DNA from 2 places in the Allobosea sp. NPDC003192 genome. Region 2 is predicted to be linked to the other one. Evidence: riboswitches for the same ligand, from Rfam matches in the RefSeq annotation. Region 2 holds a riboswitch; the other holds the start of a gene.
What was found. A riboswitch is a leader RNA that binds a small molecule or an ion and turns the genes downstream of it on or off. The one in region 2 is predicted to bind thiamine pyrophosphate.
Positions count from the first base shown of each region.

Region 1 (7,865 bases), on a different contig from region 2:
TCTGGACGCCGCCCAGCGCATCCGCGAGGGCCAGGTCCCGAACATCGACTTCTTCGCGCCGGTTGGCCCGCTCGGCTATTATCTCGTCGCCGGCCTCGACCGGCTGTTCCCGACCGCTCATCCGCTGCTGACCGCGAACTGGGGCCTGCTGCCGATCGCGCTGCCGCTGCTGGCGATCCTCGTCTTTCATGTCGGACGGCATTCGCGCGGGCTCGCGCTGGCGCTGCTGCTGCCCTTCCTGCTCTTCGCCTCGCTGCCGATCAACCTGCACGAGGTCTATCCGCTGCCGGGCTTCGACGGCTATGGCCACTACAACCGGCATGTCGCACTGCTGCTCTATGTGCTGATCGCCACGCTCATGTTCGCGCGGGAACGGGCGCTGATGACCTGGCTCGTCGCGGCGCTGATGCTGACGCTGTTCCTGGTCAAGGTCACCGGGGCTGTCGCCGGTGCGATGCTGGTCGGCTATGCCGTGCTCACCGGCCGGATGCGTCTGCGCGACGCCTGCCTCGCCGCCGCCGCTGCGGTCGGCACGCTCGCCGTCATCGATCTTGCGACCGGCGGGCTGGCGCGGGCCTATCTCGACGACATCCTGATCCTGCTCAAGCTCAACACGGGTGCGCTGCTGCCACGCTTCCTCACGGTTGCCTCGTTCAAGTTCGAGGTGATCGCGCCGACGCTCGCCCTCGTAGGACTGCTCGCCTATGTGGCCTGGCAGACAAGGCCGGCCGGCACGCTGTCCAGTCTGGCGGCATTCGCCGTCTCGCCGGGCGGCTGGCTCACCGTTGCCTTGGTGGCGCTGACCTTCTTCGAGACCCAGAACACCGGCAGTCTCGAATTCATCGGGCTCTGGCCGATCCTGCTCGCGCTGCTGCTCGCCTGGCGCCGGCGCGACGACAGCCTGCGGCCAGCCGTATTGCTGCTGATCTGTATCGTCGCGGCCCCCTCGGCCGTGAACTTTATCGAGCGCAGCGCCCGCGCCGCATTCGGAGCGCCGACCTATTTTCAGCTCGACGTCGACGATGTCGGCAAGCTCGGACGGGTGAGCGTCAAGGACGAGATCGCCGAGCGCGCCCCGATCATGCTGCAGCATTACGCCCGGCATCAGCCGGCCTATGCCGATCTCGCCGCTACGGGGCAGCAGCCCTCGCTGATGCTCTATTCGGAGATCGACCACCACGCGATCTGGCTGCTCGAGGTCGAGCAGGGCATCCTGGCGATCAGGGCCTGGGAGCAGGCCAACAGGCGTGAGCTCAACGGCGTCTTCACGCTCGACTTCGTCGACATCATGAACCGCCTGCTCGACCGCCGGCCGCCTCGTCACGTTCCGATCGGCATCGACCCGACGCGCAGCAACCCGAGGCTGGAGACCCAGATGCTCGAGAGCCTGCGCCAGACCGATGCGATCCTGGCACCGAAATGTCCGCTGACCTCGATCCGCGCGGCGATTTTCCAGCACTTCGCCAAGGCATTGGAGAACCGCAGCAAGGTCGTGCTGGCGCCCTGCTGGGACATGTATCTTAAGCCCTGATCAGGCGCTCTCGGCACCGCGCCGCGACAGCGCGGTCTCAAGCGCGAGCCGAAGGTCACGCGCCGCTTCGCGGATATCGTCGCTGCCGAAGAGCGCACCGATCACCGCGATGCCGTCGGCGCCGGCCGCGATGACCTGGCCGGCATTGGCAGCGGTGATGCCGGCGATGGCGCCGACCGGCAGAGCGCCGAGTGCGCGTGCCGCCGCCTGGCGCAAGGCGGCGAACCCGTCGACGCCGAGCGCCGCGCCGGCATTGTCCTTGTGCGCGGTCGGGAAGACGCCACCGATGCAGGCATAGTCGATCTTCGTGGAGGCCAGCTCTGGCAATTCGCTCTCATGCTTCAGCGTCGCGCCGATGATGGCGCGCGGGCCGAGCAGGCGGCGTGCATCGACGAGCTTCATGTCGTCGGCGCCGAGATGGACGCCGTCGGCGCCGGAAGCGAGCGCGACGTCGACGCGATCGTTGATCAAGAGCGGCACATTGGTGCCGTGCAGAGCCGAGCGGATGGCGCGGGCTTCGCGCACCATCTCGCGCGTCGTCTCGGTCTTGGCCCTGAGTTGGATCAGCGTCGCGCCGCCCTCGACCGCGGCGCGCGCCATGTCGGCCATGGAGCGGCCATTGGCGATCTGCGGATCGACGATGCCGTAAAGGGTGATGTCGACGGTCACTTGCGCGCTTCCATTCTGGCGGCGAGCGTCGCCGCATCCATCGCCGCGACCGCGTCGATCAGCTCGACTTCGAAACTGCCCGGGCCGCGGCACCGCTCGGCCGCGATTTCGCCGGCAATGCCATAGGCGGTCAAGGCCGCCGCCGCCGCGACCGCCTTGTCGGCCTCGACGGCGCAGCAGGCCGCGATCAGCGCGCCGGCGGCGCAGCCGATGCCGGTGACCCTCGTCATCAGCGGATGGCCGTGCGCGACAGCGAAGCTCGCCGACCCGCTCGCAATCCGGTCGACCTTGCCGGTGGTGACGCGGGTGACACCCTCAGCCGCGGCAAGATCGAAGGAGAGCGCCGCCATCTCGGTGGCGTTGCCGCGCACCAGGATATCGGGCAGGCGCAGCACCTGCCCGGCGATATGCCGGCGCAAGGGCGAAAGCTCGACGAAGACCGGATCGAAGACGACCGGCTTGCCGCGATCGCGCGCCACCTCCAGCAGCTTGGGGATGGCGAGCTCGCTCTCGGCGTTGATCGTGCCGATATTGATCAGGATCGCGCCGGCGCCCTCCGCCATCGCCGCGACCTCGTCGACATGGATCGCCATGGAGGGGACCGCGCCGAAGGCGAGCAGCATGTTGGCGGTGATGTTCTGCGCCACCGTGTTGGTCAGGCATTGCACCCGCGGGCGAACCTCCGCCACGCGCGCAAGAACGGCGGCGACGCGCGTCGCATCGAGCTGGTCCATGGTCAAAATTTCGCTCATTCGGCTGCCGGCAGATAGAGATTGCCGCCCTTCTTGAGGAACTCCTGCGACTTCTCCGCCATGCCCTGGATTCTTTGTTGCTCGATCTTCGCTGCCGCTTGATCGAGGGCCATTGCTTCGAGCGCCGCCCGCTCATTGTCGCCCATCGCCTGCACTTCGGCGCGCAGGTCCTGGGTGATCTTCATCGAGCAGAATTTGGGCCCGCACATCGAGCAGAAATGCGCGACCTTGTGGGCGTCCTTCGGCAGCGTCTCGTCATGGAAGGCACGGGCCGTGTCCGGATCGAGCGCCAGGTTGAACTGGTCCTCCCAGCGGAAGTCGAAGCGGGCGCGGGAGAGCGCATCGTCCCTGAGCTTTGCCGCCGGGTGGCCCTTGGCGAGGTCGGCGGCATGGGCGGCGATGCGGTAGGTGATGACGCCGGTCTTGACGTCGTCGCGATCGGGCAGGCCGAGATGCTCCTTCGGCGTGACATAGCAGAGCATGGCGCAGCCGAACCAGCCGATCATTGCCGCGCCGATGCCGGAGGTGATGTGGTCGTAGCCCGGCGCGATGTCGGTGGTCAGCGGTCCCAATGTGTAGAACGGGGCTTCGCCGCATTCGCGCAGCTGCTTGTCCATGTTCTCCTTGATCTTGTGCATCGGCACATGGCCGGGGCCCTCGATCATCACCTGGCAACCCTTGTTCCAGGCGATCTTGGTGAGCTCGCCCAGCGTCTCCAGCTCGGCGAACTGGGCGCGGTCATTGGCATCGGCGATCGAGCCCGGGCGCAGGCCGTCGCCGAGCGAGAACGAGACGTCATAGCGCCGCATGATCTCGCAGATCTCGTCGAAGCGCTCGTAGAGGAAGCTCTCCTTGTGATGCGCCAGGCACCAGCGCGCCATGATCGAGCCGCCGCGCGAGACGATGCCGGTGACCCGCGATGCAGTGAGCGGGACATAGGGAAGCCTGACGCCGGCATGGATGGTGAAATAGTCGACGCCCTGCTCGGCCTGCTCGATGAGGGTGTCCTTGAAGACCTCCCAGTCGAGCTTGATCGGGTCGCCGCCGACCTTCTCCAGCGCCTGGTAGATCGGCACGGTACCGATCGGCACCGGCGAATTGCGCAGAATCCAGGAGCGGATGTTGTGGATGTTGCGGCCGGTCGAGAGGTCCATGACCGTGTCGGCGCCCCAACGGATCGCCCAGACCAGCTTCTCGACCTCCTCGGCCGCGCCGGAGGTCACGGCCGAATTGCCGATATTGGCGTTGATCTTGACCAGGAAATTGCGGCCGATCGCCATCGGCTCCAGTTCGGGGTGGTTGATATTGGCGGGGATGATGGCGCGGCCGCGGGCGATCTCGTCGCGGACGAATTCCGGCGTGACGAACTCAGGAACCGAGGCGCCGAAGCTCTCGCCATCGGCATGGCGCTCCCTCGCGCCCTCCAGCATCGCTGCGCGGCCGAGGTTCTCGCGATGGGCGACGTAGATCATCTCGGGGGTGACGATGCCGGCCCGGGCGAACTCGTATTGCGTCGTCATCTGGCCGGGCTTCGCCTGCAGGATCGGGCGCTGCGCGGGACAGGCCGGCACGAGCTGCTCGACGGAGATGTTGCCGTTGTCGGCAGCGGTGACGGCGCGGCCCCCGACCACCTCGAAGCCGCGGGCGTCGAGCCAGCGGCGCCGCGGCTGCAGCAGCCCGGCATTGAGGTCGATCTTGGCATCGGTCTCGGTATAGGGGCCGGACGGATCGTAGATGCGCACCGGCGGCTCGGCATCGGTCGTCAGCACGACCTCGCGGAACGGCACGCGCATGTCGGGATGCTCGGGCGCGGCGACGTAGATCTTGCGCGAACCGATGATCGGGCCGGTCGTCACGCTTTGCGGGGCGGCCTTGACGCTGTTCTTCTGGGGCTTGGTATGGGCGTTCATGTCAGGATCTCCTCCCTCTCAGGTTCAGGAGATCCGGGGCGTCTGACGGTCCAGTCGCTGTCTGCGGATGCATATGTGGCGCAGCCGCGTTCCAGTCCCTCCGCCGGTATGACCCGGATCAGGTTCGATGGGTTCGGCCGTCAGGCCATCTCAGCTCTTGTCGAGCACCCCTCGGAACGAGGCGGAGGTTAGAACTGTCGTGATCTCCACGCAACGGGCAAAGAGCCGCGACTATACGCGGCGCGGCCATGCACGGGAGGCATTACATCGGATGTGGGCGGGAGGTCAGGCGGTGATGTCGAGATTGACGCCCTGGCCTTCGGGGAGCAACGCCTGCTGCTGCTCGGCCGCCTGCTGGAGCATGGCGACCAGAGCCTGGTCGGAATCGGCATTCTGCTTGACCATCTCGATCTGCAGGGCCTGCTGCGTCGCAGCCGACTTCATGCTGATCAGGCTCTGCGCGATCGCGACCGACATCTCACTCATGACATGGCTCCTCGCGGCGACCATAGGCGGCGAGCGTTACCTGACTCTGAATGCGCAGTCGCGAAACGTAACGACTATGGCGCGATGATCGATGGCACCGGCTTCGGCATCGGGATCGGACGGTTGGGTTCCGGCGGGCCAGAGCGGTCGCGCGCCAGTTGCTCACGTTCCCGCGTCGCCTCGATGCGATCGGAGCGCGGCTCCAGCTTTTGCACCTCGCCGGCATTCGGGGTCATCGGCACGCCCGGCGCGCGCTGGCGCTGCGTCTGCGGGGAAGGGGACTGTGCAGCAGCGGCTTCCGCCGCCAGCAACCCTGCGGCGAGCAGTCCGAGCAGGACCCACGAGTTCTTGCGCATGGCACTCCTCCAGTCAGGCAGGCGCAAGACGAGCCTGCCCGCTAGAGGAACAAAGGGCGGCCGGCGATTGTTCCGGACCGCCTATCAAGAATTGCACGGAGCGGCCGCAAGCCGCTCCGCACCGACGTCACTGCTGGTTCTGGCCGGTGAGCAGCGGGGTGATCCGGCGCAGCGTCACGCGCCGGTTCTCGCGCGAGTCGCCCTGCGTCTGGACCTTCGGATACTGCTCGCCATAGCCCTGCGTGGTCAGATTCTCAGCCGGTATGCCGAAGTCGCGGGTCAGGATCTCGGCGACCGACTGCGCCCGCCGGTCCGACAACGAGATATTGTCGACATCCGAGCCGACCGCGTCGGTGTGGCCCTCGACCATGAAGACCTCGTTCGGAGCGCGCTCGACCGCCTGGCGCACCGCCTGCGCGATCACCCTCAGGCGCCCGGCCTGGTCGGGCGTGACCGTCCAGGAGCCGGAGTCGAAGTTGATCGTGTCGATGTCGACGCTGCGCATATGGGCGCGCAGATCGGGCGAGTAGCGGACCTCGTCGAGCGTGTAGCGACGCGGCACCGGCGCGACCGGCGGGGCGGTGATCGTCTCGTAGATCAGCCGCTCGTCGGCGCGTTCGGCATCGACGACATAGCGTTCGCGCGGGATGCGCAGCGGCGGCGGCGGCAGTTCGACGACCTCCTCAGCGAAGCGGGCCTGCGGCCCGTCGCGGCGGACATTGTCGATGATGACGAATTCGCCGCCGTCGCGCTCGCGCCGCGAGCGGCGGATCAAGCGGCCGTCGGCGTCGGTCACCGTGACGATCTGCGTGCCGTCCGGACGGTCATAGACCGTCACCGTCTCCTCGCCGCGGCGTTCGCTGCGGGTGTCGAGGCCGAGATCGCGGAAGCGCTGCGTCTCGTCGCGGCGGATGATGACGCGGTCGTCGTCGCCGCGGATGATGGTGCGGCCGGGCTCTCGGATGACGGTGACGTCGCCCTCGCGGCGCTCCTCGCGCCGGCTGCGGATGTCATCGAGGCGGCTCGCGCCCTGCGTCGCCATGATGCCGCCGATCGCAGCGGCGCCGAGGCCGATCGCAGCCGCGCCGCCAAGGCCGATGCCGCCGCGCCGGCCCTGCCGGTCAGGCGCGGGCTGGCCGGCCGGCGGCAAGGTTTGCGGCGGCTGCGCCTGTCCGGGCGCAACGCCCGGCCGAAGCGGGGCGCCGGGTTGCTGGCCGACGCCGGGTGCCGCTTGCGACGGCGCCGCTCCCGGCTGGGCCGGAGCGCCAGGCGGACGGCCGGCATTCGGGGCTGCCGGCGGCTGGCCAGGAGCGGCCTGTCCGGGAGCGGGCTGAATCGGCGCCGGCTGGCCGGGCTGGCGGCCGGGCCCGGCTGACGGCTGGGATGGAGCTGTCGGCGCGGGCGCAGCAGTGCCGGGTTGCGCCGGCGTGGCACCGGGCTGTGCCGGGGCTGTGGGCGCGCGCCCGGCCGGCGGCACGGTTGAAGGTTGTCCCGGCTGAGGCTGGCCGGCCCGCGGCGCGGTGCCCGGGGCGGGAGCCGTCTGTCCGGGTGCGGGCTGACCCGGGGCTGCCTGGCCGGGCGGACGGGGCGCCCCCGGCGCAGTTTGCGACGGAGCCGTTCCGGGCTGCGGCGACGCTCCCGGCGGCCGGCCTGCACCGGGCTGGCCGGGTTGAGGTTGCGCGCTGCCGCCAGGGGCGGCCTGACCAGGCGCGGGGCGAGGTGGCACTGCCGGCGACGAGGGTGCGGCCGCGGGCGGCTGGGCCGGAGCGGTCTGCGGGGGCGCCGGGCGGCGCGGAGCGCTGTCGCCGGACGGGGCTCCGGAGGCGTTGGGCGGAGCAACCGGGCGAGCGGGCGAAGGCTGCGGCGCAATCTGGCCGGGAGCCGGGCGCGGTGGCGTGCTCGGCGCAGCCGAAGGCGGGCGCGGCACGCCCTGCGGTGCGGGCGGTGCGACCTGGCCCGGTGCGGGAACCGGAGGCGGCGCCGGACGGCGCGGCTGTTCGGGCTGGGCCCGATTGGCGGGAGGTGCGGCCTGCGGCGGGGCCGGAGGGCGCGGCGCATTCGGGGCTGCTCCGGCCGGGCGTTCGGGCGCGGCAGGGCGGGCCGCCGGCGGATGGCCCGGCGCGGGGCGAGCGCCGGGAGCGGGACGCTCCTGGCCGCCAGG
Region 1 covers NZ_JBNNPK010000003.1:159,764-167,628, forward strand. The annotation lists gene ACQKLX_RS05930 (hypothetical protein) at 1-1,531, shown strand, start outside; gene thiE (thiamine phosphate synthase) at 1,532-2,200, opposite strand; gene ACQKLX_RS05940 (hydroxyethylthiazole kinase) at 2,197-2,952, opposite strand; gene thiC (phosphomethylpyrimidine synthase ThiC) at 2,949-4,862, opposite strand; TPP riboswitch at 4,940-5,044, opposite strand; gene ACQKLX_RS05950 (hypothetical protein) at 5,148-5,348, opposite strand; gene ACQKLX_RS05955 (hypothetical protein) at 5,423-5,704, opposite strand; gene ACQKLX_RS05960 (OmpA family protein) at 5,832-6,854, opposite strand.
Region 1: it holds a riboswitch for thiamine pyrophosphate, as region 2 does, so the genes downstream of both, thiC (phosphomethylpyrimidine synthase ThiC) here and ACQKLX_RS17320 (ABC transporter permease) in region 2, are expected to answer to the same signal.

Region 2 (7,865 bases):
GTATCGGTCGTTGCCGCGATGAAATTTGGAGGCCTCGCCCGGAATCGAACCGGGGTGCAAGGATTTGCAGTCCTCTGCGTAACCACTCCGCCACGAGGCCATCCCGGAGCGACACCGAAGCGCGCTCCTCGGCGGGCGTATAACCACATGCCGCAGCGCGCCGCAACCGAAACTCTGCCGACAATGTGAATTGACCATGGGGCAGATCGACTGCCCACGATTTTCTCCATCGCGATGCCAGCAAAAGGCTTGCGCCATCCCGGGAGCGTCGCTATACGCCCCCCACCGATCCCGGATAGCTCAGCGGTAGAGCAATCGACTGTTAATCGATTGGTCGCAGGTTCGAATCCTGCTCCGGGAGCCAGCAGTTTCAAGGGCTTGAGCGACGACCGCTTGAGCCCTTTTGCTTTCCGGGACGAAAATGGTGCGGCGCGAGAGGCAAACAGCGATGCTGCGGCTCTTCGGGTTCGAACTCACCGTGCGTCGCTCGGCCGCCCTGATCGGTTGGGGCGCGGTCGCCCTCGTCATCGTCGCGACCTTGTCCCCGATCGGCGCTCGCCCGCATATCGCGCATCTCGGACCGCAGATCGAACGTTTCGTCGCCTATCTGGTCGCCGCCGCGGCTCTCGCCGTCGCCTACCCGGCGCGCAAGGGCGTGATTCTGCTGTGCATCGTCGCCGGCGCCGCCGGGCTCGAGCTCGCCCAGCATTTCGAGGCGAGCCGGCATGCCCGGGCGCTGGACGCAGCCGTCAAGGTCATGGGCGGCGTCACCGGGCTTGCCGTGGCAGCGCTGTGCGAACGCTTCTGGTGGAAGCGCTCGCCTACCCGCGCGACCGTCAGGCACACGGACGGCGCTCCGCACCGCTGACCGCCTCGCCCTGACTACGCCGTCGGCTGAACGCTGGCGAAGGCTTCGGCGATCCGCTGCGGCGCGGCCGGGCGGGCATACATGCGCTTAAGATAACCCTGAAGGCGCGGGAAACCGTCGAGCAGCTCCTGCTCGTTCGCCCAGTCCATCAGATAGGCGGTGACGCAGTCGGTGGCCCCCATCCTGTTGCCGACGATGAACTCGCGCCCCTCCATATGGGCTTCGAGCACGGCCGCCATGAGCCGGAACTCCTCGCTGGCGAGCATGATGTCCTGCGGCAGCCGGTGCTCCTCGGGATAGAGGAAGCTGTGCTTGGTGATGCGCCAGAGCGGCTGCTCCAGCTCGGTCATCGCGAACAGGATCCAGCGATAGGTCTGAGCCCGCTCATTAAGATCATCGGGCAGCAGGCGCTTCTCCGGGAATTTCTCGGCGAGATAGAGGATGATCGCCGCCGACTCCGGCAGGACGTTGTCGCCATCGATCAGCACCGGCAGCTTGCCGGCCGGGTTGATCTTGAGGAATTCCGGCGTCTGCGCCTCGCCGCCAAGCAGGTCGACATGGATGTAATCGAACGGCACGCCGAGCTCCTTGAGGCCCCACATCGCCCGCAAGGTCCGCGTCGGCCCGAAACCATAGAGCTTCATCATCGCCTCCTCCGATACATACCGATTAGTTTGTATTGAGACCATTCCGGCTGACAGCCTTTGTCAGCAATCTCGCCCATGACCTGTCGCAGCGCCATGCTCGCGCCACCATCGCGCCTAGCGTGGCGCTCCTGAACGGCACGCACCGCGAGCGATCGCGGCGCGCGCCCGTCCCTGGAGAACCGATGCGATGCCCGCCCGTTCCCTGCTCGCGACCCCGCTGTTGCTGGCGCTCGCCGCCCCTGCCCTCGCCCAGACTGCAACGACGACAGCTGCGCCTGCCGCCACCGAGCCGACCGCGAGCAAGGCGCCCGATGCCTGCCGCCTGCTGCCGCAGGCCGACCTTGAAGCGCTCTTCCCCGGCCGGCCGATTACGGCCAAGGGCCCGACGCTGAGCCCGATCCATCGCGGCCCGCAATATGCCGAGAGCTGCATGTATTCCGTGAAACTGCCGAGCCCGACCTCGAAGCTCGACCACGCCCGCTTCGCCTCGCTCACCGTGATCCGCTGGGACGGCGTCTCGAAGGGCCGCGAGACGCCGACGCAGGCCTTCGCCTCGATCAAGGGAACGCGCGAGAAGGTCGCGGCCGATCCCAGACTGACGCTCAAGCTCGAGCCGCTCTCCGGCATCGGCGACGAGGCCTTCCAGGAGACCAACAGCTCCAGCGTGATGATCCGCGCCCGCAAGGACGATCTGATCTATACCGTCTCGCTCGATCTCTATTCCGAGCAGACCGCGCCGAACGCGCTCGCTCTGGCGAAGCAGGCGGCGGCGCGCTGGCGGGGCGGCACAGGCATGATCGATGCGCCGGCACAGATCGCCAGCAACAGCGCGGTGACGGTGCCGGCCGATACCCGCATCTCCTCCGTCGCGCCTGTCGAGCAATGGCCGGATGCCTGCGCCCTGCTGACACCGGCCGAGGTCAAGGCCGCCTTCCCCGAGATGAGCGTGAGCGAGCCGCGCAAGCTGATGGGCAAGATCACCCATGAAAGCCGCGAGAACCGGCAGGAGGCGCTGCCGAACCCGATCGGCTGTCAGTTCGACGCCAAGCGCACCGTCGAGAAGGACGGCAAGCGCACGGTCGAGCTCAACCAGATCCAGGTCAGCGTCCGCAACGTCGCCGCCAATGAGGATCTGTCGAAGCGCTGGTTCCAGAGCGCGATCAAGGTCTCGGAGGCCAAGACGCCGATCGAAGGCCTCGGCGACGAGGCGGCGCTGGACATCATGAATCGCATCCATATCCGCAAGGGGCTGACCACCGTCGACGTCCGCGTCTCCGGCGGCGAACGCGACCAGGCGCTGCACGCTGAGGCCAAGGCCCGTGTCGGCGAGCTCGCGAAGATCGTCGCGGGGCGGTTGAAGTAGGCGGCGAAGGTTCCGGATGGGAGCGGATATCGCGCTCCCATCGTCTGCTGACACGGACAAGCGCCGCTTTCTGCGATCCTGAGTTTGAACGAAGCTGCCAGAGGAGAGTTGGAACAATTGACATGGCCGAGACATAGAACGTTGATATCAACTCAATTGAGCCGCATCGGCCACGGCCGGTTTGCCGACCCGACATGCCCCAAAAGTGAGAGGAGACGACCATGAAGATCGTGACCAGCCTGAGCTTCCGCGGCCAGTGCCGCGAGGCCTTCGAATTCTACGCCAAGGTCCTCGGCGGCAAGATCACCGCCGCCATGCCCTATGGCGATGCACCGCCCGGCATGGGCATGCCGGACACCGACGGCAAGTACAAGAACTGGCTGATGCATTGCTGGCTCGATGTCGGCGACCAGTCGCTGATGGGCGCCGACATGGATGTCGACTGGGCCCAGAATATCGACAAGCCGAAGAACGGCTTCGACGTCACCCTGCACACCAATGACAAGGCGGAAGGCCAGCGCTGGTTCGACCAGCTCTCCGAAGGCGGCAAGGCGGTGATGCCGTTCAGCGAGACTTTCTGGTCGCCGGGCTTCGGCTCGCTGGTCGACAAGTTCGGCGTGCCGTGGATGGTCAACACCATTCCGACCGGCGACTGGAAGCCGCCGCAGGGCTGAGCCTTCGTTCTGAAGACTGGCGGCCGGAGCCTATGTCCGGCCGCTGGTTCCGATGCAGCGCCGCTGCTGATAGGGAGAGCCCGATCAGCAGAAGGCGATGACGATGACCACCCGTTTCACCGAGACTCTCCGCCAGGCCAGCCAGCCGGCCTGGTCGCAATCCGTCGGCCACCGCTTTGTCCGCGAACTGCTCGACGGGTCGGTCTCCGATGCGGTCATGTCCCGCTATTTGATTCAGGACCACCGCTTCCTCGACAGCTTCCTGACCCTGCTCGGAGCGGCGCTCGCCAGCGCCGACAGCTTCGAGGCCCGCATCCGCTTCGGCCGCTTCATCGGCATGGTCAGCGGCGAGGAGAACACCTATTTCCTGCGCTCCTTCGACGCGCTCGGCGTCAGCGAGCAGGATCGCATCGCCCCGCCCGATACCAAGCCTACCGCTGGCTTCAAGGCGATCATGCGCGAGGCCGCCGCGACGCGCTCCTACGCCGCCGCCCTCTCCGTGCTGGTCGTGGCCGAATGGCTCTATCTCGATTGGGCCCTGCAGGCCTCGCAGCCGCTGCCGGCGAACTTCGTCCATGCCGAATGGGTCACCCTGCACGACAATCCCGATTTCCGCGATTTCGTCGGCTTCCTGCGGAGCGAGCTCGACCGGGTTGGTCCAAGCGAGGCTGAGACCAGCCGGGACTTCTTCCTGCGCACTGTCGCGCTGGAGAAGGCCTTTTTTGACTCGGCTTTTGTGGAAGCCTGAGCGGCGCGCCTCTAACCTGACATAGGCGTGACAGGCACAAGTCTTTCTGCCACAAGCACAATCGAGAGACGGGGGCGTTCGCCGCAAGGCGGGCTGAGAAGCACCCTTCGAACCTGAACCAGATCATGCTGGCGGAGGGAGTCGCTCGGGGCAGCCTCGTCAGTGCTTTTCCCCGTGCCCGCCTTCCCCCGGAAAGGCGGATTTTGACGACGCAGGACGCGACAGAGCGCAGCCCAACTCTCGGCGTGAAGCCGGTGATGGCGGCATTCGCGCCGGCGCTCCGCACCATTCTCGTCCTGCTTCTGGCCTGGCAGGGCGCGGTCTGGCTGTTCCAGCCGCCGCGCTACATCCTGCCCTCGCCGCTCGACGTGGCGCTGGCCTTCCAGCGCCAGCCCGGCTTCCTCTTCAGCAACAGCCTGACGACCATCGCCGAGATGGCTCTTGGCTTCGTGCTCGGCTCAGCGTTCGGCGCGCTGACAGCGCTCGCCATTGTGGCGCTGCCGCGGCTCGGCCGCCTGCTCTGGCCGATCCTGCTGGTACTGCAGTCCTTCCCGGTCTTCGTCATCGCGCCGCTGCTGGTCGTCTGGTTCGGCTTCGGCATGGGCTCGAAGGTGATCATGGCGACGATCATCATCTTCTTCCCGGTCGCCTCCGCCTTCACTGACGGCCTGCGCCGGACCGACCCCGAGCTGATCGACGCCACAGCGCTGACCTCGGCGACGCATTGGCAGACGCTGCGCTATGTACGCCTGCCGCTGGCGATGCCAGCCCTCCTCACTGGCCTCAGGGTCGCGGCCCCGCTGGCACCGCTCGGCGCGGTGATCGGCGAATGGGTCGGCTCCTCGGCCGGGCTCGGCTTCGTCATGGTCCAGGCCAATGCCCGCATGCAGACCGACACGGTCTTCGCCGCGATGACCGTGCTCGCCGTGCTTAGCCTCGTCCTGCGCCATCTCGTCGATGCGCTCGGCCCGCGCCTCCTCCCCTGGGCGAGCGAGCCATGACGCCACTCCGCTTCAAATCGATCACGCAGAAGGATTTCGCCCGATGACCCTACGCGCCCTGTCCCGACGCGCCCTCCTCGCCGGCAGCATCGCCCTCGCCGCCGGCCTCGCCAGCCCGGCCCGCGCCGCCGACAAGCTGACCGTGATGCTCGAATGGTTCGTCAACCCGGACCATGCCCCGCTGGTCGTCGCTGACAAGCTCGGCCTGTTCAAGGAGGCCGGGATCGACGTCACCATGGTGCCGCCCTCCGACCCCTCCGCCGTGCCGCGCCTCGTCGCCGCCGGCCAGGCCGATATCGGCATCCACTACCAGCCCAATCTCTATCTCGACCACGCCGCCGGCATCCCGATCGTCCGCGTCGGCACGCTGGTCGAGACCCCGCTCAACAGCGTCATCGTCAAGGCCGACGGGCCGATCAAGTCGCTCGCCGATCTCAAGGGCAAGACGGTCGGCTATGCCGTCTCCGGCACCGAGACCACTTTGCTCGGCCAGATGCTGGCCAAGGCCGGCCTCAAGCTCGACGACGTCAAGCTGGTCAACGTCAACTTCGCGCTCTCGGCCGCGCTGATAGGCGGCAAAGTCGACGCCACCATCGGCGGCTACCGCAATTTCGAGCTGACCCAGATGAAGCTCGAAGGCCATCCCGGCACGGCCTTCTATCCCGAGGAGCACGGCGTTCCCGCCTATGACGAGCTCATCCTGATCACCCGCCGCGACGCCCTCGCTGACAGCCGTCTCCCGCGCTTCCTCGACGCCATCGAGAAGGCGGCGCTCTATCTTACCAACCATCCGCAGGAAGCCTGGAAGCTCTTCATCGCCGCCCATCCCGATCTCGACGACGCGCTCAACCGCCAGGCCTGGACCGACACGCTGCCGCGCTTCGCCAAGCGCCCGCGCGCCCTCGACCAGGGCCGCTATGAGCGCTTCGGCGCCTTCCTCGTCGAACGCAGCTTGATCAAGAAGGCGCCGGCGCTCACGGAGATCGCCGGCGAGGTGAAGTAGCGGGCGGATCGCGGCGGCAACTCGCCTGCCGCCGCCCATCCCGCGTCCACATCAGAACGGCTCTGTGCCCGTGGCTCTGGGTGGTCAGCCGGACGCAGTGCTATGAGCCGGCTCTGCAACCATCCGGCGGGTCGTCGCCCGGAGCTGCGCCCGGATAGATCATCCGCATGAACGTCAGCCAGCCGATTGCCTCCACCCGCCGCGCCGACCTGCCGGTGCTGTTCGCGCTCAGCGCGACGCATCTGCTCAACGACATGATCCAGTCGCTGATCCCGGCGATCTACCCGATCATCAAGACGGCCTATGCGCTCGATTTCGGCCAGATCGGCCTGATCACGCTGACCTTCCAGATCACCGCCTCGCTGCTGCAGCCGGTCGTCGGCGCCTATACCGACAAGAACCCGATGCCCTATTCGATGGTCGTCGGCATGGGCTGCACGCTGACCGGGCTGATCGGGCTCGCCTATGCCGGCAGCTATGCGCTGCTGCTCGTCTCGGCCGCCTGCGTCGGCCTGGGCTCGTCGATCTTCCATCCCGAAGCGACGCGCATGGCCCGCAATGCCTCGGGCGGCCAGCAGGGGCTGGCGCAGGGCATCTTCCAGGTCGGCGGCCAGAGCGGTGGTGCGCTCGGCCCGCTGCTCGCTGCCTTCATCATCGTGCCGCGCGGCCAGGCCAGCGTCGCCTGGTTCTCGGCCGCGGCGCTGCTCGCCATGATCCTGATGGTCTGGACGGCGCGCCGCTATGCCGAGCTAAGCAAGGCGGCCGCGGCCGCTCCGAAACCCGCGAAGGTCGTGGCGGCCGCGCCCGCGGTGCCTGCGCATACCAAGGGCCAGATCGCCTTCGCGATCACCATCCTGGTGATCCTGCTGTTCTCGAAGAACGCCTATTCGTCGAGCTTCAGCTCCTATTACACCTTCTACCTGATCGGGAAGTTCGGCATCTCCGTGCAGGGCTCGCAGCTGATGCTGTTCCTGTTCCTCGCGGCCGCCGCCGTCGGCGCGCTCGCCGGCGGCATCATCGGCGACAGGATCGGCCGCAACCGCATCCTCTGGTTCTCGATCCTCGGCGCCCTGCCCTTCTCGCTGATCCTGCCCTTCGCCGACCTGTTCTGGACCGGTGTGCTGACCGTGGTGATCAACCTGATCATGGCGAGTTCCTTCGCCGCGATCCTGATCTACGCGATGGAGCTGATGCCGGGCCGGATCGGCCTGATCGGCGGCCTGTTCTACGGCCTCTCCTTCGGGCTCGGCGGCCTCGCGGCGGCGATCCTCGGCGAAGTCGCCGACTGGATCGGCATCGAGGCGGTCTACCGGATCTGCGCCTTCCTGCCGGCGATCGGGCTGCTGGCCTGGTTTCTGCCGAAGGTGGAGCACCGGCGGGGATAACTGCTGCCATGATCGGCGAGGAAGGTCGGGATCCGCCTTTGAAATGACGCCGGCGGTTACCCTGTCCCGGTCAATTCACATCGCCGGCCAGCGGCAGCCGAATCCGATGCCGACCACTCTGACCGAAAGCGGCGTGGCGTCCGGAAGCGACGGCTTAGACGTGACAGCTCCGCTCC
Region 2 covers NZ_JBNNPK010000012.1:107,256-115,120, reverse strand. The annotation lists tRNA gene ACQKLX_RS17355 (tRNA-Cys) at 27-100, opposite strand; tRNA gene ACQKLX_RS17350 (tRNA-Asn) at 290-364, shown strand; gene ACQKLX_RS17345 (VanZ family protein) at 449-868, shown strand; gene ACQKLX_RS17340 (glutathione S-transferase family protein) at 883-1,512, opposite strand; gene ACQKLX_RS17335 (hypothetical protein) at 1,703-2,878, shown strand; gene ACQKLX_RS17330 (VOC family protein) at 3,100-3,552, shown strand; gene ACQKLX_RS17325 (TenA family protein) at 3,656-4,300, shown strand; TPP riboswitch at 4,361-4,457, shown strand; gene ACQKLX_RS17320 (ABC transporter permease) at 4,558-5,301, shown strand; gene ACQKLX_RS17315 (ABC transporter substrate-binding protein) at 5,345-6,304, shown strand; gene ACQKLX_RS17310 (MFS transporter) at 6,472-7,689, shown strand.